2 regions of the Microbacterium sp. OR16 genome follow, and region 1 is predicted to be linked to the other one. Evidence: riboswitches for the same ligand, from Rfam matches in the RefSeq annotation. Region 1 holds a riboswitch; the other holds the start of a gene.
The links. Region 1 has a riboswitch for thiamine pyrophosphate ahead of thiM (hydroxyethylthiazole kinase). Riboswitches for the same ligand answer to the same signal wherever they lie in the genome.

Region 1 (3,391 bases):
CGACGGTGCCGATGATCTCGGCGTCGGCCAGCATCCCGATCTTCACCGCGTCGATCGCGATGTCGTCAGACAGGGCATCCAGCTGCGCACGCAGGAACGTCGCCGGCGGCACGTGCACGCCGCGGACGCCGCAGGTGTTCTGCGCCGTGAGCGCGGTGATCGCCGCCATCCCGTATCCGCCGTGCGCGGCGATCGCCTTGAGGTCGGCCTGGATGCCGGCACCGCCGGACGGGTCGCTGCCGGCGATGCTCAGCACGCGGGCAGCGGTGCGTCCTGTCCAGCGACGCCGGAACTCGCCTGCGGCTTGGCGGGCATCCGGTGCCGCGCAGATGGCGGAGACGACGGCGATCCCCGCCGCACCCGCCTCGCGCAGCGCCGCGGCGTCGTCGATTCCAATGCCGCCGATCGCCACTGCCGGTACGGGGCTCTCCGCGGCGAGCGCACGGAATCCGTCCACGCCGAGGGCGGGCGGATGATTCGCCTTGGTGCTCGTGGGGCGGATCACTCCGATGCCGACGTAGTCGACGGTCCCGGCGGGCAGGGTGCGGACGGCGTCGAGGTGCGCCGACGTGTTCGCGGTGAGCCCGATCAGCGCATCCGGTCCGAGCAGACGCCGCGCCTCGGCGACAGGCATGTCCGACTGCCCGACGTGCACACCGTCGACCCGCGCTCCACGCCGTCGGGCCTCGAGGGCCGCGTCGACGCGGTCATCGACGACGAGCAGCGCCCGACCGGCGATCACCTCGCTGAGGGCGACGAGCTGCTCGACGACCGATCGGTCGGACGCGCTCTTGTCACGCAGCTGGACCACGCTCACGCCGCCCGCGACGGCATCGCGCACCGTGTCGACGACCCCGCGGTCGCCGCACAGCTCGGGATCGGTGACCAGGTGCACCGACAGGTCGCCGATCACTTCGCCTCCTCCTCGACGTGCCCGAGATTCTCGTCGACTCGCGCCTCGGCGGTCACATCGGCGGGGTCTATGCCGGCGAGCGCGTCGAGCAGGCCCACCGCGAAGCTGCCCGGCCCGTCGGCGACACGGGCCGCGTGCTCGGCCGCCAGGGTGTACACGAGCGTCGCTGCGGACACCGCCTCCAAGGCATCCGCGTCGTGATCGCGTGCAGCGCCGAGGAAGGCGGCCATGAGCGCCCCGAGGGCGCAGCCGCCGCCGGTGACGCGGGTGAGCAGGGGGTCTCCGTTCGCAATGCGGATCACACGCGTTCCGTCGGTGATCAGGTCGACCGCTCCGGAGACGGCGACCACGGCGCCGAAGCGAGTGGCGAGCGACCGCGCCGCGCCGAGCGCGGCGTCGGAGTCGTCCAGGGCATCGACCCCCCGTCCGCCCGCGCCTGACCCGGCAAGCGCAAGGATCTCACTGGCGTTGCCGCGCACTGCCGTCGGCCGCATGCCCACCAGGTCGGCTGCCAGAGCGGTGCGCACCGGGAGGGCGCCCACGGCGACCGGATCGAGAACCCACGGCGTTGCCGCCGCGTTCGCTCCGGCGGCTGCTTCGAGGCTCGCCGCGCGCTGCTCGGGCGAGGGCGTGCCGAGGTTGATCAGCAGTCCGGACGCGATGCGCGCGAACACCCCGGCCTCCCCGACAATGTCGACCATCGCGGGCGAGGCGCCGACGGCGAGGAGGACGTTAGCGGTGAAGCCGGTGACGACCGCGTTGGTGATGCAGTGCGTGAGGGGCGGCGCCTGCCTCACGTGGGTGAGGAGCTCGGCGCAGACCGCCGGAATACGGATGGATGGACGCAGAAGATCGCTCATGGACGACATCCCTTCGCTAGTACGAACTAGATCAGGTTCGACGGGTGTGATCTCAGCCGCGGATGCGGCACCCCGTGTCACTGCACACGAGTCTAGCGAGGCCATCGTCGCGTGCCGCCGGTATGACGCCTCGTGTCAGGGCGATGTCAGCTGGTCGATGAGCGCGACTTCGTCGTCGCGGCTGATTCCTGCTCGGCGCTCGCGATCCAGACCGCGGGCGCGCTCGTCGTCGAGGACGACGCGGATCGTCTCGTCGAGCGGGCGGAACGACCCGCCGGCCGCGCGGTACGCGGAATTGTCGCGACGCATGAAACCGGGCATGTCGGCCGGCAGCCAGAGCGGCAGCGACCTCTCCCCCATCCAGTACTGCACGTCGTGCGCCTCGAGCCACTCATCGCCAGCCTCGAGCAGCTCTCCGCTGTGCCCGGCTGCCGCGCGAACGCGGCTGAGCAGCTCGGCGAGCGGATGCACCTCTCCGATGGCGTTCATGATCCCGCTCCGCCGCGCAGCGGCGAGGAAGTCGGCGAGGTCGTCGACGTCGATCACCTGGGCGACGCGTCCGGCCAGCTCTGGCACCAGCACGGGTCCGATCCCCGCCCGCGCGAAAGCCGCCGCCCAGTATCCGAAGCGGTCGCTCGGGTCGCCTGCACCCACGATGAGGCCGGGGCGCACGATCAGCGCCCGGTCTCCGAGCGTCACCACGGCGTCCTCGGCCGCGACCTTCTGCGCCCCGTAGTCGTACTCGTCGCCGGGCTGCGCCGGCGCGAGCCTGACCCCCGACTCGTCGAGGCCGTCGGCGACGTCATCGGAGTAGACCGACATCGACGACACATACGTCCAGTGATGGGCGCGGTCGCCGAGCGCCTCGACGGCCGCAGCGACGTGGTCGGCGCGCGATGACACGTCGACGACCTCGTCCCAGCTCTGCTCGGCGAGCTGCTCGTATACCCGGGGGTCGTCCCGATCACCGCGGAGCAGCACCGTGCCGTCCGGCGCGGGGCGCTCACCCCGTGCCAGACAGATCACTTCGGCGCCGGCATCCCGCCACCGCCGGGCGATCCGTCCGGAAAGCCATCCTGTTCCGCCGAGCACGAGCACCTGAGTCATGCGGCCATGACATCACCGGCGTGCTCCGAGCGGAAGCGATTCCGCTCAGAGCAGAGCGGAACGCGGCGCAGCCCTCCTGATCCCGTCGGCTCAGGAGGGCTGCACCGCGTGCGGTCAGTCGCGGATGGTCGCGTCGAAGCGCTCGGCGGCGACGGCGACTCCGGCGAGCTTCGCCTCGGTCGCCTCGGCCGCGGTGAGCGTGCGGTCGGATGCCCGGAAACGCAGCGCGAAACTGAGGCTCTTCAGCCCCTCGCCCAACCCCTCACCGCGGTAGTCGTCGACGAGCCGCGCCGACTCGAGCAGTTCTCCGGCGCCCTCGACGAGCGCGGCGCGTACCTCGGATGCCGGCACGGCGACGCTCACCACCAGCGAGACGTCCTGCGTCGCGGCGGGGAACGTCGACAGCGACTCGGCCACGACCCGGTGACCGGCGAGGGTCAGCACGCGATCGAGATCCAGCTCGAGCACGTATGCGCGCCCGGGAAGATCGGCGTCGGCCGACACCCGCGGG
Region 2 (3,391 bases), 620 kb from region 1:
CGCGGCGAGCGCGTCACCGTGCTGGGCGAACACGGAGGCGGGCGGGCCGTCTGCGAGCAGACCGCCGTCGGCGGCGAGCACGATGACGCGGGTGAGCAGATCGAGCCAGACCTCGGTGCGATGCTCGACGACGATGAACGTCGCGCCGGTGGCATCCAGCGCTCTGCCCACGCTGTCGCGCACCTCCCGCACTCCCGCCGGATCGAGATTCGCGGTGGGCTCGTCGAGCAGCAGCAGGCCCGGGCGCATGGCGAGGACTCCGGCGAGAGCGAGGCGCTGCTTCTGCCCGCCCGACAGGGCCTTCGTCGGTCGGTCGAGCGGAACGTCGAGTCCGACGGAATCCAGTGCCGACGCCACCCGTGCGGGGATCTCGTCTGCCGGCACGCCCAGGTTCTCGCAGCCGAAGGCCACGTCATCGCCGACCTTCGACAGGACGACACCGGCATCCGGATCCTGCAGCACGAGACCGATCCGGCCTCGTTGCGACTCCGGCGCCGCCCCGTCGACGAGCAGAGCGCCGGTGCGCTCGCCCTCATCGGCGTCGCCGAGCACACCGGCGAGGCCGGCGAGCAGCGTCGACTTGCCCGCACCCGACGCGCCGAGCAGCAGCACCCTCTCACCGGGTTCGATCGAGAACGAGACGTCGGCGACGGCGGGCAGACGACGACCGGCGTAGCGCCAGCCCCACCCGTCGGCGGTGACGCGAGCCGGAGACGACACGCTCAGACCTCCTGGCGCACTTCCCGGCCGGCCGCGAAGCGACTCAGCGCGCCTGTCGTCGCGAGCGCGCGCACGAGCAGCCACCCGACCACACCGGCCAGCAGGGCACCCGAGACGACGAGCGCGCCGAGGTAGATGGCGTTGAACTCGATGCTCTTCAGGAAGTTCGGCGACGAGCCGTAGAACATCTCGAAGACCCACGCGGCCACGGCCGCGCCCACACCCGAGAGGGCGGCGACGGCGATGCCGAAGCGCCGGTAGAGGAACAGCGCGAAGATCAGCTCTGCGCCGAGGCCCTGCACCAGCCCGGAGAGCACGGTCGAGACGCCCCACACGTTGCCGATGAGCATCGAGATGATCGCGGCGATCAGCTCGACGACGAGCGCGGCGCCGGGCTTGCGGATGACCAGGCCGCCGATGACACCGCCGATCAGCCAGATGCCGACGGCGATGCCGCCGAAGCCCGGGGTCAGCGCGTCAGCGGCTCCGAACCAGGCGCCGCCGATGATGTTCCACCCCCAGAACAGCAGGCCGATCGCGACGCCGAGCACTGCGGCGACGACGATGTCGACGACGCGCCAGCGCAGGTTGCGCGCGGCGGGTGCGGGGACGGTCTGCGCGGTGGACGCGGACATGGATGCACTCATCTGAACTCCTCCCTGCGCCGGCATGATCCGGATCAGGTTCGACGGTCGAAGCGCGGATCGCTTCCTCTCAGCCCGGCTGCCCGGACTCCCGTGGTGATTGATCGATCATAGCGCCGGTCGCGGCGGTCACGCGCCGGCGTTTCGCCCCGTGAAACACCGGGCTGTAGCGTGGTCGCGTGACACCTCCCCCCGAGTCGGCGCCGCCGGTGACGCGCCGTGCCGCGCGCGAGCGCACTCGCGCGCGCGCCGAGCATCCCTCCGCCGGCCCGATTGCGCTCCCCGCCTTCGGCGACAGCCTCGGACCGGAACGGGCTGCGCTCGAGGATGCTGGGACCGCGGACGCGTCGGCTGCGGATGCCACCCGCGACGCCACCGCATCGGCGGACGCGCCGACGGCGGATGCCCGCGCCGGTGCACCGACGCCGGAGTGGGCCGATGCCACCCGTCCGCCCACGGCTCTGACCTGGCTCGAACCGGTCGACCTGCTCGCCGATCCTGTGCCCGCCGCGCAGCCACGCGACCTCTTCGCCGGAGCACGGCTCACTCCCGAATGGCGTCGCCCCCGGGTGCTCGTGCCCCTCGGGTTCGTCCTCGCTCTCTGCGGAGCCTACGTCTCGACCACGCTGCTGTGGCCGCTGCACGAGGTCGTCCCGGTAGTGGAGGCGGCAACCGTCGAGATCGCTCCCGCGCCGGCGGCCACCGTCACGTGGCCTGCCACGGGCAGCGCGGCCGTCGGAATCCAGGGCATGGCCCCGGTGGCATCCACCGCAGCGGCCGACGAGATCGCCAGCATCTCGAAGGTGGTCAGCGTGATGATGGTGCTCGACGAGCTGCCGCTGAAGGTCGGCGAGCAGGGGCCGAGCTTCGATTTCACCCTCGCGGACTCCCGCGAATACTGGCAGTACCGACGGTCGGATCAGTCATCGCTCGACGTGCCGGTCGGGGGCAGCTTGACCGAGTATCAGATGCTGCAGGGCATCATGCTCGGATCGGCCAACAACTACATCGACCGGCTCGCGAGAGAGATCTGGGGATCGCCGCGCGGTTTCGCGGAGGCATCCGCGAAGTGGCTCAGCGATCGCGGAATCGAGGGCGTCACCGTCCAGTCTCCGTCGGGGTTCAGCGAAGCGAATGTGGCTCCACCCGCCGCCTTGATCCAGATCGCCGAGCTCGCGATGGCGAACCCCGTCTTCGCCGAGATCGTCGGCACCCGCTCGGCTGACATCCCGGGCGTCGGAGCGGTCACGAACACCAACCAGATGCTCGACGACCCCGGCGTCGTCGGAGTGAAGACCGGAACCCTGAACCACTGGAATCTGCTCACCGCGAAGGACGTCGCGTTCGGCGAGACCACCGTGCGTCTGTACACGTCGGTGCTCGGGCAGGCCGACAACACCGAGCGCCTGGCCGTGACCCGTCAGCTGCTCACCGAGATGGAGACCACGCTCGCCGAGCAGCCGCCGTCGGTTCCGTCGGGGACGGTGGTCGGCCATGTCAGCACGGAGTGGGGCGACCGTGTCGAGGTGGTGACGGACGCCGACGCGCGCGTCCTGCTCTGGAACGGCTCCGAGGCGGCGGCGACCACCGCGTTCTCGCTCGGCGAGAAGACCGAAGCCGGCGCCGAGGTCGGCACCCTCACCGTCGAGGGACCGCTCGGCGGAGACACCGCGTCGGTATCGCTCGCAGACGACATCACCGCCCCCAGCGCGTGGTGGCGCCTGACCCACCCGCTCGCCCTCTTCGGCCTCGACAACGACTGACCCGCTCTCCGACGCCGCGAGACTTCCGTTCCAGCACCAGACGGCGCTCGCTGGCGCACGTCTCGTGCTGGAAGACAAGTCTCGCGGGCTCGGGGCGGGCGGATGCTCGGGTGCGGCGTGTACAAGCACAACGCCCGCCCCGAGTGACGGGGCGGGCGTGCGTCGAGTGCAGGGCTTGCGAGATCAGTCGCGCTTCGGGTCGGATGCCGTGGTCTCGGCCTCTTTGACCGCTTCGCCGAGCTGGTGAGCGTCGGGGGCGGCGAC

Region 2: linked by a shared signal. The riboswitch ahead of V2S05_RS08680 (ECF transporter S component) and the one ahead of thiM (hydroxyethylthiazole kinase) in region 1 are both predicted to bind thiamine pyrophosphate.

Annotation. Positions count from the first base shown of each region.
Region 1 is NZ_JAZEXK010000001.1:1,156,017-1,159,407, forward strand. It holds gene V2S05_RS05590 (bifunctional hydroxymethylpyrimidine kinase/phosphomethylpyrimidine kinase) at 1-913, opposite strand, end outside; gene thiM (hydroxyethylthiazole kinase) at 910-1,773, opposite strand; TPP riboswitch at 1,765-1,858, opposite strand; gene V2S05_RS05600 (NAD-dependent epimerase/dehydratase family protein) at 1,909-2,880, opposite strand; gene pheT (phenylalanine--tRNA ligase subunit beta) at 2,995-3,391, opposite strand, start outside.
Region 2 is NZ_JAZEXK010000001.1:1,773,924-1,777,314, forward strand. It holds gene V2S05_RS08675 (ABC transporter ATP-binding protein) at 1-720, opposite strand, end outside; gene V2S05_RS08680 (ECF transporter S component) at 723-1,367, opposite strand; TPP riboswitch at 1,360-1,469, opposite strand; gene V2S05_RS08685 (D-alanyl-D-alanine carboxypeptidase) at 1,544-3,127, shown strand; gene V2S05_RS08690 (ABC transporter ATP-binding protein) at 3,311-3,391, opposite strand, start outside.